4 regions of the Streptomyces sp. NBC_00247 genome follow, and region 4 is predicted to be linked to each of the others. Evidence: riboswitches for the same ligand, from Rfam matches in the RefSeq annotation. Region 4 holds a riboswitch; each other region holds the start of a gene.

Region 1 (4,230 bases), 2.4 Mb from region 4:
CGTGTCGCGGGAGACCAGGTTGTAGTGCGGCTGGAGCGCGACGTACCGGGCGAGCCCTTCGCGCTCGGAGAATTCGAGCGAGGCGCGCAGGCGCTCGGGGCTGATGTTGGAGGCGCCGATCTCGCGGACCTTGCCCTCCTTGACCAGCTGGTCGAGGGTGGTGACGATCTCCTCCACCGGGACGCTCTCGTCGTCGTAGTGCGTGTAGTAGAGGTCGATGTAGTCGGTGTCGAGGCGCCGCAGGGACTCCTCCACCGCGCTCCTGACGTTGCCGGTGGCGAGCCCCCGGTACTCGGGGTGGGCACCGACCTTGGTGGCGACGACGACGTCCGCGCGGTTGCCTCGGGCCTTGAGCCACTTGCCGATGAGCGCCTCCGATTCGCCGCCCCGGTTGCCCGGGACCCAGGCCGAGTACGCGTCGGCGGTGTCGACGAAGTTGCCGCCGGCCGCGGTGTAGGCGTCGAGCACCGCGAAGGACTGGGCCTCGTCGGCGGTCCAGCCGAAGACGTTGCCGCCGAGGGCGAGGGGGAAGACCTTGATGCCGGACGTGCCGAGTGTGCGGAGAGAAGAAGTCATGAGGAGTTCAACGGAGCGGACGGGAGACCGTATTCCGCTTCCGGAGCTCCAGCCGCCACCCACGGGCCGCGATTCCGGCGGCGGATCCGGCCGTGATCCCGACGGTGGCTGCCGCGGCGACTGCCGCGCGACGGTTCCGGCCGGGATTCGGCAGGGATTCCGGCCGGGGTTCGGCAGGGATTCGGCCGGGATTCGGCAGGGCGAAGGGGAAGCCGGCAGCCCTGACGTCGGGGGGAAGCGTCAGGGCTGCCGGGGCAGGGGGCGCCCGAGGGCGTGTCCGGCGGGGGATACGCGGCCACCCGGGCCCACGCGGCGTGCCCGGGTGGGCCCGGAGGCGTCAGACGGTGAGGCCCTTGCCGGTCAGCCAGGCCATCGGGTCGATGCCGGTGCCGTCCGCGGTGTGGACTTCGAGGTGGAGGTGCGGGCCGGTGACGTTGCCGGTGGCTCCCACGCGGCCGATGGTGTCGCCCGTGCCGACCTGCTGGCCGACGACGACGTCCATGGAGGACTGGTGGCAGTACCAGATCTCCGTACCGTCGTCGAGCTGCAGGACCGTGCGGTACCCGTACGAGCCCGACCAGCCCGCCGACTTGACCGTTCCCCCGTGCACGGCCTTGACCGGGGTACCGGTCGGCGCGGCGAAGTCGAGACCGGTGTGCTGCCCGGAGGCCCACATCGTGCCGGCCTCGCCGAAGGTGGAGGTGATCGTGTACGCGGAGGTGGGGAGCGAGTAGCTGGCGGCGAGCTTGGCGAGCCTCTCGGCCTCGGCCTTCTTCGCCGCGGCCTCCTCCGCCGCCTTCTTCTCCGCCGCGGCCTTCGCCGTGGCCGCGTCCTGCTGCTTCTTGGCCTCGGTGGCGGCCTTGGCCGCCGCCGCCTCCTCCTCCGCCGCCTTCGCGTCCGCGTCGGCGGCGGACTGCTGCTGCTCGGCCTGCTGGAGGATGCGGGCGCGCAGCGCCTCGCCCGCGTCGGTGGCGCCCTGCTCGGTCTCCGCCGTGGTGAGCCCGGCCGTGGTGAACGGCGCGGCGGCTGCCACCGGCACGGGAGTGTCGTCGGACTGGACCGCGGTGATCAGAGCACCCAGCCCGGGAAGGGACTTGGCGTCCGGAAGGTTGTCCGCGAGCGAATCGGGAAGAGAAATGGAGACCGGCGGCTTGCTCTGCGCGGTGGCCATGCCGCCCGCACCGACGGCCGCGATGACGCCGACCCCGAGGACGGTGGAACTACGCGCGAGACCACGCTGCTTGGCGACGCGGTGCCGGCCGCGTACGGGGCGGAGGGAATCCTCGGTGGGGTTCCATTCCTCCCAGGCCCTGTCGGCGTCCCCGGGGGAGCCGAAACCCTCACGGGTGGCGAAGGGTGACGGGGCTTCGGGGGCAGGCTGGTTGGACGCCACGTGGGCGCACTCCTTTCCTTCCTTCTCGCCTACCGGGTTAGCTGACGGGTTCGGAGCAGGAAGGTCTCCTACGGGCGCCTGGTGTCTCTGTCGAGACACAGGTGTCCGATTCACCCCAAGAAGTGGTTCCCCGGTTCCCTTGCGGAATTCGGCGCTCGCGCACGGCGCCGTCTCTGACGACGGCTGGGACGACCGCGCTGCGTTATCGAACGTTAATAGACATACGGCTCCGATTCCAAGCCGTTCCCCTTGATCATTCCCGCTTCGGGCCGGGATTTACCTGGGCATTCCCCCGCCAATAGGGGCGACTTGCGGACGACCCGTACGACCGCATTCATCTGACGGTGTGTCATATGTTATCGAGCGGCACCGCCCCGCTACGGACCGTCGCCGCACCCGGGGCGACGGTCCGCGGAGCCGACCGCGGGAGCGCCACCCGGGCGTGATTCCGAGAAGTGACGCCGGCCGCCCGGAACCGCGTCAGCCGCCGCCGCGGCCCACGATCGGCACGGTGGTCCGGCGCTCCGGCTGGTCCTCCGCGGGCCGGGCCACCGCGAGCAGCGCCAAGTCGTCCGTCGAGTGGCCACCGGTGTGCAGCCGGACGTCGTCGGTGAGCGCCGAGAGCAGCTCGTCGGGACCGGGGAAGATCCTGCCGCGCAGCCGCTCCGCCGGGTCGTAGAACACGCCCGCCGAGTCGCGCGCCTCGGAGAGCCCGTCCGTGTAGGTCAACAGGGTCGCGCCCGGCGGGAAGTCCCACTCGTCAGCCTGGTCCGGCCAGGCTCCCAGCGCCATGCCGAGCGGCAGCGCGGGCGTACCGGGCCGCAGCACGTCCAGCGCTCCCCCGGCGTGCAACAGCAACGGTTCGGGGTGGCCCCGGTTGACGATCCGCAGCGTGGCGGAGCCCTGGGGGATCTCGGCGAGCACCGCGGTGACGAACCCCTCCACCGGGTCCAGGCCCCCGCGCCGCGCCGCGTCCCTGACCAGCGCACGCTCCAGCCGGTCCGCCACCCCCTCCAGCGTCTCCTCCTGCTCGGCGGCCTCCCGGAACGCGCCGATGATCACCGCCACCGCCTCGACCGCGTCGAGCCCCTTGCCGCGCACGTCGCCCAGGACGAGACGCACTCCGTGCGGAGTGTCCGCGACGGCGAACAGGTCGCCGCCGACGTACTCGTCCGCCTGCGCCGCCTCGTACCGCGCGGCGACATGGAGCCCGCCCACCCGGTCGGCCGGAACGGGCAGCACCGCGCGCATGGCGGTCTCCGCGATGATCCGGGCGGAGGCCAGCTGCTCGCTTCCGCGCCGCACCACCCCGTTGATGACGAGCGCCAGCACGGCCGTGGTGGCCACGGTGAGCGTCTCGATGATCGGAACGATCTCGCCGATGGTGCCCACGTACACCCGCATCGCGATGACGGCCGACAGCGAGGCGGCACCGATCCGGACGGTGCCGGCCCGGGAGGCGAACGGCGCGGCGATCAGAGGCGCGGCGACGAACAGGGGTACCGCCGTGAAGCGGGGCGGTGACGCGATGTCGAAGACCAGCCCGCCGAGGACGAGCAGGGCAGGCAGAATCCGCACGAATCGCCGGGCACTGACACCCCCGGACGCCCAACCGCCCCCGTACAGCCGTTTCGCCACCTCTGTGCTTCTCCTGCCCTGTCCCGCCACGGCTGCGGAACCTACCGCGCCCCGCCCGGGCCGGCCCGAACCGCGCCGTGCGGCGACTCCTCGTCGTCCATTGGGGGGAGCGCACGGCTCCCCGTCGAGCGCCCCCCACCGTCGGCGTACGGCGGGTGCACCGGTCCGGCGGAACGGGGTTCCACACCGTTCGGCGAGTGCCCGTGCGCCGCGCACGGAAACGGCGGCGCAACCGCTCCGGACGCCCGGACTCCCCGGACGCCCGGACTCCCGTCAACGCGTTCGACCTGGTGGCCGCGACCGTGCGGGTGTGCGAGGTCCCTGGATGGACCAGTTCATGCCCATTACGGCAGATCTTTACGCGCCGGTCGGACCGAGCGGGCCGAACACTCGCAGAGAACGGAGGGGCCGAACGGACGACGCTTGCGCACGCATTCCCGTGGGCGAACACGCGGGAACGACTCGGGCCCGGCACGCTGTGCGTGCCGGGCCCGGGCCTTCAGTAGCGGGGACAGGATTTGAACCTGCGACCTCTGGGTTATGAGCCCAGCGAGCTACCGAGCTGCTCCACCCCGCGTCGATGAACACAACTCTACGGCATCCTGAGCGGGCTTCGAACCACC
Region 2 (4,230 bases), 1.2 Mb from region 4:
GACGCGGCGACGTCGAGCGCGAGCGCGATGTCGCGGCCGGGGACGAAGCCGGCCTCCTTGATGGCCTCGACGATGAGGTCGAGGGCGGCGCGGTTGGACTCGAGGTTCGGGGCGAAGCCGCCCTCGTCGCCGAGACCGGTGGAGAGGCCCTTGGTCTTCAGGACCTTCTTCAGCGTGTGGTAGGTCTCGGCACCCCAGCGAAGGGCCTCGGAGAAGGACTCCGCGCCGATCGGGGCGATCATGAACTCCTGGATGTCGACGTTGGAGTCGGCGTGCGACCCACCGTTCAGGATGTTCATCATCGGAACGGGCAGCAGGTGCGCGTTCGGGCCGCCGAGGTAGCGGAAGAGCGGGAGGTCGGCGGCCTCGGAGGCGGCGTGGGCCACGGCGAGCGAGACGCCGAGGATGGCGTTGGCGCCGAGCGAGCCCTTGTTCTCCGTGGCGTCGAGGTCGCACATCGCCTGGTCGATCAGACGCTGCTCGGTGGCGTCGTAGCCGACGAGCTCCGGGCCGATCTGCTCGATGACGGCGAGGACGGCCTTCTCCACGCCCTTGCCGAGGTAACGCTTGGGGTCGCCGTCGCGAAGCTCGACGGCCTCGAACGCGCCGGTGGAGGCGCCGGACGGAACGGCAGCACGGCCCGTGCTGCCGTCGTCGAGACCAACTTCGACCTCGACGGTGGGGTTACCCCGCGAGTCGAGGATTTCCCGGGCTACGACGACGTCGATGGACGGCACGAGCATCTCCTTCTGGGATGTGACGCTGACTGTGCGGGGCTCTTGAGCCTGGCGACTAGAGCCTAACCGGACACAGGACATCGGCCAGCCGACCGTCCGTCCAGTGACACGACGAGCCTACACATTGTTTCCGTACGGAACATAACGTCCGGCGGTACGGGGGCCGGCGGTCCGCGGTACGGCGGGGGAAGCGAACCTCTCCTTCCCCTCCTCACCTGTACGCCGCTCGCGGTCCCGCATCCGCACCGGCGCCGGAAAAGGCCCTGGCCCGGCGCGCGGGGGGAGTGCGCGCCGGGCCAGGGAGTGGGAAAGGGGTGCCGCCGGACACCCCCGTTCCGGGGAGGAGTGGTTCGTGATTACTTCAGGTGGAGCTGCTGACCCGGGAAGATGAGGTCGGCGTCGTCGACGATGTCGTGGTTCAACTCGAACAGCTTCTGCCAGCCGCCCTTGACGCCCTGCTTCTCGGCGATGGTGCTGAGGGTGTCGCCGGTGACGACCTTGTACTCGCCGTCGCCCTTCTCCACCTTGTCGCCGGTCGGCGTGGTGACGGTCTCGGACTTCGCGGCGGCGGGGCGGTCCTCGCCGCGGGAGGCGGTCTGCGAGTCGGTGGCGCGGTCCGGCGTCGCCGTGGTGGCGCTGTCGTCGGTCGCGGTCGAGCCGGTGCTCGCGGAGGAGCCCGTGTCGACGCCCGGGTCCACACCGTCGTTGGTGAGGTTGCCGGCACCGGCGCAGGACCAGGCACCCGGGCCCTGCAGGTCGAGCAGCACCTCGGCGGTGGCGATCTGCTGCTCCTTGGTCGCCAGGTCGGCGCGGGGGGCGTACTTCGTACCGCCGGCGGCGGCCCAGCTGGACTGCGAGAACTGCAGGCCGCCGTAGTAGCCGTTGCCGGTGTTGATGGACCAGTTGCCACCGGACTCGCACTGGGCGACGGCGTCCCAGGTGGCGACGGAGGCGGCGGAAGCGTTGGTGGCGCCCATCAGCGGGAGGGCGATGGCGGCACCGGCGACGCCGGCGAGCGTGGCCACACGGACGGCCTTGGACGAGCGGCGGTGCTTACCGTTGCTGGACAGCAGCATGGAACGTCTCCTCACCGACGCCTACGAGGTGAGCTGTCGGGTTCGGGCCAATGAGTGCCCGGCCACACGTCCTTGCGTGTGGCTTAACCCCTAGCCGGCTCCGGCCGCCCGTCGTTCCGACGGGCCGTCCGATACCGGCGGCTTACCTGGGTCCCCCGCTCCTGCCTACGGCGCTTTACGCGTCTGTTCCCTTCGACCGACGGCAGGATTCGGCGTGACGGTCGACGGGGCCCGCGGTGCGAGCGGTTCTGACCGTAAACAGAGGGAACCCCCACATTCAATGATGGACATATCAGACAATCAGACCTTACTAGCCACGGTTGAATAACCGTTTCCGCAGGTCAAAGCGGACATCTGCGAACGCCGGTGACCGCGACACGCCGAAACAGCGAAGAGACCCATGTCTCACTTTCGCAAAAGTGGACATAGGCCCCTTAACTGCCCCTCTTTTTGGGGTGTTTTCCCGAATTGGATCAGTTGGCGGGAGCGGTCTCGGCCGTGTCGGGAACGGTCTCCGGCGTGTCGGAGGTGGCGTCCGACGCGGCCGGGGCGGTGCCGGTCGCCGCGGGGGCCTCCGCCGACGTCAGGTCGAGCTCCTGGCCGGGCAGGATCAGGTCCGGGTCGGAGCCGATCACGCTCTCGTTGGCCTGGTAGAGCTCGGTCCAGCCGTCGGAGAGGTTCTGCGCGTCGGCGATCGCCCAGAGGTTGTCGCCGGACCGGACCGTGTACGTCCCGTCCGTCGCGAGGGTCGTGTCGTCGCGCGCGTCGCCGTCCCCGCGCGAGGCGTGCCGGCCGGTGTCGCGCGAGGCGTCGGCGGCCGCCTCGTCCGGGTCGGGCGTCCCGCGGTGCTTGCCGCTCGTCGCGGTGTCACCGGTCGCCGCGTCCGTCGCGCCGCCCTTGGTACCGCTCTTCGCACCGCTCTTGCCGGGCGTGGTGGCGTCCGGGGTGGCCGAGCCGGAGGGCGAGGGGGTCGCGGAGGCGTCGGGGCTCGGCGTGGCGCTGCTCCCGGAGGTGCCGCCGGAGTCCGGGGCGCCGGTCGAGCCGGAGGAGCCCGTCGACTCCGCGGTGCCGGTGGAGACGGGTGCGCCGTCCGCGTCCGGGATCGTGCCGGCCGAGGCTCCCGCGTCCGTGGAGCCGGGGTCGACGCCGATGAGGGCGCCCGCGGGCGCCAGCCCGGAGATCACCGCGCACCCGGGCCACGCCTGCGGGCCCTTGGCGTCGAGCACCTTCTCCGCCACGGCTATCTGCTGGGTGCGGCTGGCGAGATCCGCGCGCTGCGCGTACTCCGTACCGCCGTAGGCGGACCAGGTCTCCTGGGAGAACTGCAGTCCGCCGTAGTAGCCGTTGCCGAAGTCCGCGCTCCAGGTGCCGCCGCTCTCGCATTCGGCGACCTTGTCCCAGGTGTTCGCGTCCGCCGCGCCGGCACTGCCTGCGGCGAGGAGCGGAATCGCGAGGGCGGAGCCTGTCACGCCGGCTGCGACGACGATGGCGGGTGCCTGGCGAGGGCGGCGGTGTCTGCCGTTCGCGGAGCCCATGGGAGTGCCTTCCGTGTGACTGACGGGTGAACTGATGCGTCGAACCGTGAACCTAGCGGGACTCGAACGTGTGTCACAAGTCGATGCCTCGCAGATCACGTGAACATCACAGTGTTGACGGAACGTCACCTTGGTCGAGCGCCGGCCTGGGCGTGAACTCCACCGGAAGGGTGCGCAGTCCACGCATGATGAGCCCTCCACGCCACCGCAAATCGGCTGTTTCTCCCGCAAGACGCAGGTCAGGGAGGCGCCTCAACAGGGTCGCGAGGGCGGTCCGTCCCTCCAGCCGGGCGAGCGGCGCACCCACGCAGTAGTGGATGCCGTGGCCGTAGCCGAGGTGCTGATTGTCACGCCGGGCGAGGTCGAGCGTGTCGGGGTCCTCGAAGCGCGCGGGGTCGCGGTCGGCCGCCGCGAGGACCACGAGCACGGGATCGCCTGCCGCGATCTCCTCGCCGCCGAGGGTCAGCGGTTCGGTGGCGTACCGCCAGGTGGCCAGCTCCACCGGGCCGTCGAAGCGGAGCAGCTCCTCGACGCCGGTGGCGAGCAGCTCCTCCTCCCCCGCCGCCAGCGACGCCTGGAGGCGGGCGCGCTCCTCGGGGTGGCGGAGCAGGGAGTGGGTGCCGTTGCCGATGAGGTTGACGGTCGTCTCGAAGCCCGCGAAGAGCAGGATGAAGGCCATCGCGGCGGCCTCGTTCTCCGTGAGGTGCTCGCCGTGGTCGCTGGTGCGGATGAGTTCGGAGATCAGGTCGTCGCCCGGGTTCTCCCGCTTGCGGTGGATGAGTTCGGCGAGGTAGGCGCGCATCCGCTTCACCGAGCGCGCCACTCCGCCACGTGGTCCGCCGCCGTGGCGGATCATCATGCCCGCCCAGTCCCGGAAGTCGT
Region 3 (4,230 bases), 1.0 Mb from region 4:
CCTGGATCGATCGCAAGGACCAGAGGTCCAGCACCGGACAGTGGTAGCGGTCCGCGATGGCCCGCAGGTGGACGTTGTAGGTGGCGATCTTGCCGCGCATGTGGCGGAGCACCGGGACCCCGCGGGTGTCGAATCCGGTGGTCACCATGACGGTGCCGACCGCGTTGGTGAGGTCGGCGACCGCGCGTTCGAAGCGCTCGGCCAGGTCGTCCGGGTCGGTGCCGGGCCGGATGATGTCGTTGCCGCCGGCGCAGAAGCTCACCAGGTCCGGTGCGAGCTCCTTGGCGCGGGGAACCTGCTCCTCGACTATCTGGTCGAGCAGTCGTCCGCGTACCGCGAGATTGGCGTACCGGAATAGCCCGTGCACGGAATCGGCACCGGCCGTCTCGTCGGGGGCGGGAAGCTGATCAGCGAGAAGAACCGCGAAACGGTCCGCCCAGCCGACATAGGATCCGTCCGGTCCGGGGTCCCCGACTCCCTCGGTGAAACTGTCGCCGATCGCCGCGTACGACCCGATGATGTCTGTCTTCTGGATTCTCGAATCGTCTGCCACGACCACATATCTTGCCCCTTTCCATGTGACCTACGCGACCGTAAGAAGGGGTTGACGTGGGGTGAGATAGACCACCCGGTCAGGTTTTGGTAAAGCCGGAATAAGTAGAGGGGCGGCGCGCTTACGCGCACCGCCCCTCGAAGCCCTGACGGATCGTGACGATACGTCAAGAGGAGGTGTCTCAGATGGAGACGCCGTGGGACCGCAGGTAGGCGATCGGGTCCACGTCCGAGCCGTAGCTCGGGGTGGTGCGGATCTCGAAGTGGAGGTGCGGGCCGGTGACGTTGCCGGTGGCACCCGAGAGACCGATCTGCTGGCCGCCGGTGACGGTCTGGCCGACCGAGACCATCAGCTGCGACTGGTGCGCGTACTGGGAGTACATGCCGTCGGCGTGCTTGATGATGACCTCGTTGCCGTAGGCGCCGTCGTAGCCGGCGGAGACGACGGTGCCGGGGCCGACGGCGCGGACGACGGTGCCGGTGGCGGCGCTGAAGTCGGAGCCGGTGTGGTAACCGCTGGACCACATGGAGCCGGAGGCGTGGTACTGGGTGGTGACGGTCGCGTTGGCCACCGGGGTGGTCCAGCCGGTGCTGTTGCTGTCGGCGGCCTTGGTGGTGGTCGCGGCGGACTCCGTCGCGGTCGCCGGGGCAGCCTTCGTCCCGGTCTTGGCGGCCGTCTTCGTCTCGGCCTTCGGAGCCTCGGCCTTGGCGGAGGACGCGGTGGAGGCCGAGCTGGACGCCTGGGCGCCGAGGGTCAGCTTCATGCCCGGGAGGATCAGGCTCGGGTTGCCGCCGACGACCTCGCGGTTGTCCTGGTAGAGCTTCTCCCAGCCACCCTTGATCTTGTGCTGGGCGGCGATCTTCGCCAGGTAGTCGCCCGAGACGACCTTGTAGGTCTTGGCGGACTGCTGGGCGGCCGGGGCCGACTGGGCGGCGGGGGCCGACTGCTCGGCGGCGTGGGCACCCGTGGCTCCGAGGAGCGGCAGGGCGACGACGGCGCCACCGGCTCCGACGGCGAGGATGCCGCGAGCGATCGGGCCGGACTTCTTACGACGGTGCTTACCCGGGATGGGCATGGGGAAATTCCTCTCCGGCGCCTACGAGGTGAGCTGTCGGGTTCGGGCTGGAGATGCCCGGTCGCGCTGAACACGACTTCACCCCGAGCCGTCCGGAACAACTCCGGTCGGCGGCTTACCTGGGTCCCCCGCTCCTGCCACGCATCAGTGAGTGCGAATTCCGGGCGGCGGCAGGATTAGGCGGTCCGTCCGGAGTGATGGTGAACGTAATCGAGCCAGGTCGGACGGAACAAGCCGTCGCAAGCGGAACGGAATCCCGGATCCGAAATCGGTCCGCTTTTCCGGTCACCCTCCGTGGATTACGGATCTTGGCATTCCGCGCGACGGACGGGCCGTCGCCCGGCCTTTCGGCCACACACGGTCACGGATATGATCCCGCTCACGAGATCACCCACCATCCCCCCTATAAACGGGTGATGTTGCGCAAAATCAACACAATGCGGACATGTCGCGCAGATCACGGATGCCGGATCTTCAGCCGCCGGCAACCGACCGCCGCTACTCCGGCGCCGGGGAGCGATGTCGTAGGGTCGCGACGAGCCGACGTCGGCGAGCAGCGCCGGCGCCCAGACGCACCGAGGAGCCGCTGTGACGCAGGTGCCGCAGTTCTCGCCGGCCGAACCCGAGCTGAGCGGGGTCCGTAACTTCCGGGACGTGGGCGGGTTGCCCACCACCGACGGACGACGGGTGCGGCACGGGAGGCTCTTCCGCAGCGGTCACCTCGCCGCCGCCACCGCCGAGGACGCCGTCTTCCTCGGTCGGCTCGGGCTGCACACCGTCTTCGACTTCCGCAACTCCGCCGACCAGAAGCTCGACGGCTTCGACGTGGAGCTGCCGGGCGTGCGCAGCGTCCTCATCCCGCTCTCGGACCCCGCCGACGGGGCCGGGTTCTGGCGGCTGGTGCGCGAGGGCGACATCGCGCAGCTGCGCTCACTGCTCGCCGACGGCAAGGGCACGGAGCGGATGCTCGCCTCGTACCGCTCGATCATCACCGACCGCACGGCCGAACACAGCCGGGTGCTGCACGCCCTGGCGGAGGACAGCGTGCCGGCGCTGATGCACTGCGCCGCGGGCAAGGACCGGGCGGGCCTGACGATGGCGGTGACCCTGCTCGCGGTCGGTGTCGAGCGCGAGGCCATCGCGGCGGACTACCTCAAGTCCAACGACGCCCACCGCCGGTACCGGCTGAGGCGCGGCGACCGTGCGGACCCGCTGGTCTCCACCGAGGTGATGAGCCTGCTCAACCCGCTCTTCGGAGCGCACATCGACTACCTGGACGCGGCCTTCGCCACGATCGAGGAGACCTGGGGCACCACGGAGCGCTACTTCGCCGAGGGGCTGGGACTCTCCGCGGAAACCCGGGAGCGGCTGCGCGAGCGGCTGCTGGACGAGGGGTAGGCAGCGCGATCAGGCCGCGGCGGCCCGGTCGGCCGGGCGATCCCGGTCGGGCCGCCCGGACCCGTCCCTCGTCGAGGTGGATCGTCCAGATGTCCCCGACCGCCCGTTCCGGTTCGACCAGGACCGCGACCCCGGCAACGACCGCAGGCGCGTCGGCCGGCCGCATCGGAGAGTCCGGGACAGCGTGCCGGGTGTAGGTCGGCAGTTCTCCGGTTCAGTCGAACGCGTGCAGTGGTGAGTCGCGGGCGAACCGTACCGGGCGGTTCTCCTCCACCCACGCGGTTGCCGCGTCGACCCGGTCCAGGTGCGCCGGCAGGTGTCCGGGGGCCGGCCCGTGGCTGAACCACACGAGGAAACCGACGGCGTCGACCGCCCACCAGTCCCAGGTGCATCCGGGCCGTGGATGCCGCAGGACGGTCGTCATGCGGTCACTCCACGGGCGCCGGTGGCCGCGGTCCGGAGGACTTCCTCGGCCTCGGGGAACGTCGGTACAGCGGTATCGGTGAGAACGATCATGGCCGTTTAGGGCGTGTGCCGAAAGTGGCGCCGTCCGCCCGGACGCCGCCGGACAGGCGGGACTTTCGACACACGGCCTAGACGTGCGCGGGGGATGAGTCCACGGGGAACTGACGGCGGGACGGCGTACCACCACGTAGGCGCCGTCGCCGCGACGTGGGCCTCTGGCCCCGGGCACTTCCCATGCCGCTATTCAATGCCGCTATTCAACTGGACCACGGGTGTTTCGACAGCCATCTCCCGGCAGGCTGGCCTCGTCGTCAGCATCCTCCCACTCCCGACAGGCCCTCTCGATCTCGCCGAGGTACTGCCTGAGATCGAACCGGACTTCGTCTACGAGCCTGCCCTGGAGGTCTGGGTACATCAGATCGGTCCAGACGACGGTCTCGCCGTGGAGGCGCATACGAACGACGAGCCCACCCGCGCTGGGCTCAGAGGGCACCACAGAAGCCACGTTGACGTCTCGAATCGCATCGGCCGGATAGAGCGGTCCGCCGGGGCGGAGGAGTCGTCGGGGGTGCAGGCCGACGGCCCCGCTGTGGCTTCGCGCGATCATGTCGAGGCCATCGACAAAGAGGTGCGTGTGCATACCCGCACAAATTGGCACCCCGGGGCAGCGACTGACGAACAACGTGCTGGTGGTGGCACCATCGCCTGGAGGGCCGGGAGCTACGACCCGAACCTTGCG
Region 4 (4,230 bases):
TCGAGATCCACCTCGAAGCACCGCTCGACGCCGAACCCGAGGGCCTGGACGGCGTCGCCACCATCATGGCGCGTGCCCTCTCCGAGGGAACCGACAAGCGCAGCGCCGAGGAGTTCGCCGCCGAGCTGGAGCGCTGCGGCGCCACGCTCGACGCGCACGCCGACCACCCGGGCGTCCGGGTCTCGCTGGAGGTGCCCGTCTCCCGCCTGGCCAAGGCGCTCGGCCTGGTCGCCGAGGCGCTGCGGGCCCCCGCCTTCGCCGACAGCGAGATCGAGCGCCTGGTGGGAAACCGCCTGGACGAGATCCCGCACGAGCAGGCCAACCCCGCGCGCCGCGCGGCCAAGCAGCTCTACAAGGAGCTGTTCCCGGCCACCGCCCGGATGTCGCGCCCGCGTCTGGGCACCGAGGACACCGTGCGGCGGATCGACGCCGCCGCCGTCCGCGCCTTCTACGACGCCCACGTCCGCCCCGCCACGGCGGTCGCGGTCGTCGTCGGCGACCTCACCGGCATCGACCTGGACGCACTGCTCGCCGAGACCCTGGGCGACTGGTCGGGCAACGGCGGCAGCCCCCGTCCGGTGGCGCCGATCACCGCGGACGACACCGGCCGCGTGGTCGTCGTCAACCGTCCGGGAGCCGTACAGACGCAGCTGCTCATCGGCCGCATCGGCGCGGACCGGCACGACAGCGTCTGGCCCGCCCAGGTCCTCGGGGCGTACTGCCTCGGCGGCACGCTCACCTCGCGGCTCGACCGGGTGCTGCGCGAGGAGAAGGGCTACACCTACGGCGTACGCGCGTTCGCCCAGGTGCTCCGCTCCACCGCCGGCGGTCCGGACTCCGGACCGGCCGGTGCGGCGATGCTGGCCATCAGCGGTTCGGTGGACACCGAGTCCACGGGACCCGCGCTCGACGACCTCTGGAAGGTCCTGCGGACCCTCGCGGCGGACGGGCTGACGGACGCCGAGCGCGAGACCGCCGTGCAGAACCTCGTGGGGGTCGCCCCGCTGAAGTTCGAGACGGCGGCCTCGGTCGCGGCGACCCTCGCCGACCAGGTCGAGCAGCAGCTGCCCGACGACTTCCAGGCCCACCTGTACGCCCGGCTCGCCGAGACCGGCACGGTCGAGGCGACCGCCGCGGTGGTCAACGCCTTCCCGGTGGACCGGCTGGTGACGATCCTGGTGGGCGACGCGGCGCAGATCGCCGAGCCCGTCCGCGCGCTGGGCATCGGTGAGGTGACGGTCGTGAACGGCTGACCGGCCGTCACCCGCACGACCGGGTACGCCCGGCAGCGCGACCCCGGCGGGAGAGATCTCGTCGGGGTCGCGTCGTTTGTCCTCTTTGCCGGAAGCGTGGCTGTCTGCCCTGTGGGATGCGCTACAAAACGCCCTGTCCGTTTGGTGATCGAAAGCGCCGCGGCCTAGCGTCGATCCGGCTGTCCGCCGACTGTGTACCGCACTCGCGGTGCCGGACAGCCATCGCCGAGTCCCCGTCAGGCGCGAGCCTGGGGAGCCGGGGACCCGTGAAGTCCCTGGGGTGAATCGGGCGCGCCCGTCTCGTGAGAGGCGTGAACGCCCGTAGGAGACCTTCCTGCTCCGAACCCGTCAGCTAACCCGGTAGGCGAGAAGGAAGGAAAGGATCCGCTCCTCCATGGCGTTCACCCGTGCCACCGGGACGCATCGTGCCCCGGGCCGTCTGACGCGCACCACCGCCCGGTTCGCCGGTGTCGCGGCACTCGCGGCCACCGGCGTCGTCGCTTCGACGGCCTCCCCGGCCCTCGCCGCCGATCCGTCCGTCCCGTCGCCCCGTACGACCGGCCTCATCGGGGCCGTGGCGCTCGGCGACTCCATCGCGGACCGGATAGCCGACCAGGCGGAGGCCCAGCACCGCGTCGCCGAGGCCAGGGCGAAGGCCGAAGCGAAGGCCAAGGCCGAGGCCGCCGTACGGGTCAGGGAAGCCCGTGAGGCGAAGGCGCGCGCCGCGCGTGCCGCCGAACGCAAGCGGCTGAACTCCTTCCACCTGCCCGTCGCGGGGTCGTACATCAGCACCGGTTACAGGTCGAGCGGCTCCCTCTGGTCCTCCGGCAGCCACTCCGGCGTCGACTTCCACGCCGCCACGGGTACCCCCGTCCACGCCGTGGGCGCGGGCACGGTCGTCGAAGCCGGCTGGGGCGGCGCGTACGGCAACAACGTCGTGCTGCGGATGACGGACGGCACGTACACCCAGTACGGCCACCTCTCCTCGATCGGTGTCTCGGTCGGCCAGAGCGTCTCGTCGGGCGAGCGGATCGGCCTCTCCGGCGCCACCGGCAACGCGACCGGCCCGCACCTGCACTTCGAGGCGCGCACCGGACCGGAGTACGGCTCCGACATGGACCCCGTGGCGTATCTGCGGGCCCACGGCCTCACGGTCTGACCCGCGCTCCCGGTCCTGCCTTCGCGCTCGCCCCCACCGGCGCTGACCGGCCCTGATCGCCCCCTGATCACCCCGAAGCCCCGGACCCGTGCCGGGGCTTCGGCATATCACCCGAAACCCTCCGGCCCGCCGGCTCCGCAGGCAAAAGATATGTGCGAATTCCGGTACGCCATCGGAAATTCACTCAGATTGCAATAGAGTCACGGTGCAGGCTTCGATCGGCCGCGTTTCGCGGGGATTAAGGCGGAGGTTCGGACATGCGCATTCCCGCGCACTCGGTATGCACGGCAATCCGTGAAGACATCGTCTCGGGCGTCTACGAGCGCGGCAGCCGCCTCACCGAGGAGCTTCTGGCGCGGCGCTACGGCGTCTCGCGCGTCCCGGTGCGCGAAGCCCTGCGGACCCTGGAGTCCGAGGGGTTCGTGGTCACCCGCAGGCATGCGGGCGCCTGTGTCGCCGAACCGACCGAGCAGGAGGCGGCCGACCTCCTGGAGGTGAAGCTCCTGCTGGAGCCGCTGGGTGCGGCACGGGCCGCGCAGCGCCGCACCGAGGCTCACCTCAAGGTCCTGCGCGGACTGGTCAAGCTGGGACAGGAGCGGGCCCGCCGGGGCGAGGGGGAGGACCTGCGCTCGCTGGGCGGCTGGTTCCACGAGACGCTCGCCCAGGCGTCGGGCAGCCCCGGTCTCATCGCGCTGCTGACCCAGCTCCGGCACAAGATCACCTGGATGTACGCCGTCGAGCAGCCGGTCCGCCCCGTCGAGTCGTGGGCCGAACACGGAGCCCTCGTGGACGCGGTGGCCCGGGGCGACGCGGAGCGCGCCAGGGGGCTGGCCACGCAGCACGCGGAGCGTTCGCTGGCCGCACACCGGCCGCGCCGCCCGGTCCGAGCGGTGAAACAGTCCCGGGTGAGCACTTCGCAACATCCCGTAAACACCTCGGGTGCCCGTCATTAACAAACTCGCCGTATACAAAGAGAAGCGAATTGGCGGGAGCATTCTCCGTGCTGCCGGAATTACCGTCACGGCTGCCGCGAGAAAAGGCCGAGCCGAAAACGGCTGAGCCGCGCCGTCCGTGAAGGACGGCGCGGCCCGGCCGAGCGAAGAATTCCGTCATGGGGTCCGGCGGAAGGGGTGTCAGACCGTTTCCGGAAGCTCGTCGAGTCCTTCGGAGACCAACCTCGCCAGGCGGTCCAGTGCGGCGTCCGCGCCCTCCGCCGCGGAGGCGAGCACGATCTCCTCGCCACCCTCCGCTCCCAGTCCGAGGACCGCGAGCATCGACGCGGCATTGACCGGGCTGCCGTCCGCCTTGGCGATCGTCACCGGGACCCCGGAGGCCGTGGCGGCGCGGACGAAGATGGAAGCGGGGCGGGCGTGCAGGCCTTCTGCCCATCCGACGTTGACGCGGCGCTCAACCATGGTTCTGCCCTTCGTGAATCTGCGATGTCCTGATCGGTATTCGATTTGTCTAGACCATTGTGTCATGGGGGCGTGGACCCGCGTAGCCTCCTGCCGGCGGACGTCGCCCGGTGGGCTTCCCAGCCTGCCCCGGCGCCGAATCCGCCGCGACCCGTGCCCGGCACGGCGATGCCCGTACGGCCCGGACGGGTGACCGGGACGTCGGGCCGGAGCGTCGGGCCGGGGCGTCGGGCCGGCCGGGGTGACCGACGGCCGGGTGGCCGGGCCGTGCCGCCGTGCGCCCCGACCGTCCGGTGCTCCGGGCGCACCCGCCCCGGAGCACCGGACGGTCGTAGGCTTTCCCCATGCAGCCCACGCCGGAGCAGAGTCCGCCTCACGCGTACCCCGACCACTGGGAGGCGGA

The links. Region 4 has a riboswitch for cyclic di-AMP ahead of OHT52_RS05290 (M23 family metallopeptidase). Riboswitches for the same ligand answer to the same signal wherever they lie in the genome.
Region 1: it holds a riboswitch for cyclic di-AMP, as region 4 does, so the genes downstream of both, OHT52_RS15820 (M23 family metallopeptidase) here and OHT52_RS05290 (M23 family metallopeptidase) in region 4, are expected to answer to the same signal.
Region 2: it holds a riboswitch for cyclic di-AMP, as region 4 does, so the genes downstream of both, OHT52_RS10560 (transglycosylase family protein) here and OHT52_RS05290 (M23 family metallopeptidase) in region 4, are expected to answer to the same signal.
Region 3: it holds a riboswitch for cyclic di-AMP, as region 4 does, so the genes downstream of both, OHT52_RS01095 (LysM peptidoglycan-binding domain-containing M23 family metallopeptidase) here and OHT52_RS05290 (M23 family metallopeptidase) in region 4, are expected to answer to the same signal.

Annotation. Positions count from the first base shown of each region.
Region 1 covers NZ_CP108093.1:3,713,186-3,717,415, reverse strand. Annotated here, with positions in the region: gene OHT52_RS15825 (aldo/keto reductase) at 1-576, opposite strand, end outside; gene OHT52_RS15820 (M23 family metallopeptidase) at 914-1,969, opposite strand; cyclic di-AMP (ydaO/yuaA leader) riboswitch at 1,981-2,133, opposite strand; gene OHT52_RS15815 (PP2C family protein-serine/threonine phosphatase) at 2,450-3,607, opposite strand; tRNA gene OHT52_RS15810 (tRNA-Met) at 4,111-4,184, opposite strand.
Region 2 covers NZ_CP108093.1:2,543,819-2,548,048, forward strand. Annotated here, with positions in the region: gene eno (phosphopyruvate hydratase) at 1-743, opposite strand, end outside; gene OHT52_RS10560 (transglycosylase family protein) at 1,094-1,813, opposite strand; cyclic di-AMP (ydaO/yuaA leader) riboswitch at 1,817-1,996, opposite strand; gene OHT52_RS10565 (transglycosylase family protein) at 2,287-3,348, opposite strand; gene OHT52_RS10570 (cytochrome P450 family protein) at 3,455-4,230, opposite strand, start outside.
Region 3 covers NZ_CP108093.1:315,351-319,580, forward strand. Annotated here, with positions in the region: gene OHT52_RS01090 (SGNH/GDSL hydrolase family protein) at 1-553, opposite strand, end outside; gene OHT52_RS01095 (LysM peptidoglycan-binding domain-containing M23 family metallopeptidase) at 735-1,628, opposite strand; cyclic di-AMP (ydaO/yuaA leader) riboswitch at 1,632-1,788, opposite strand; gene OHT52_RS01100 (tyrosine-protein phosphatase) at 2,217-3,026, shown strand; gene OHT52_RS01105 (hypothetical protein) at 3,241-3,450, opposite strand; gene OHT52_RS01110 (hypothetical protein) at 3,745-4,131, opposite strand.
Region 4 covers NZ_CP108093.1:1,335,911-1,340,140, reverse strand. Annotated here, with positions in the region: gene OHT52_RS05295 (M16 family metallopeptidase) at 1-1,253, shown strand, start outside; cyclic di-AMP (ydaO/yuaA leader) riboswitch at 1,467-1,634, shown strand; gene OHT52_RS05290 (M23 family metallopeptidase) at 1,648-2,412, shown strand; gene OHT52_RS05285 (GntR family transcriptional regulator) at 2,670-3,365, shown strand; gene OHT52_RS05280 (HPr family phosphocarrier protein) at 3,546-3,827, opposite strand; gene OHT52_RS05275 (bifunctional acetate--CoA ligase family protein/GNAT family N-acetyltransferase) at 4,172-4,230, shown strand, end outside.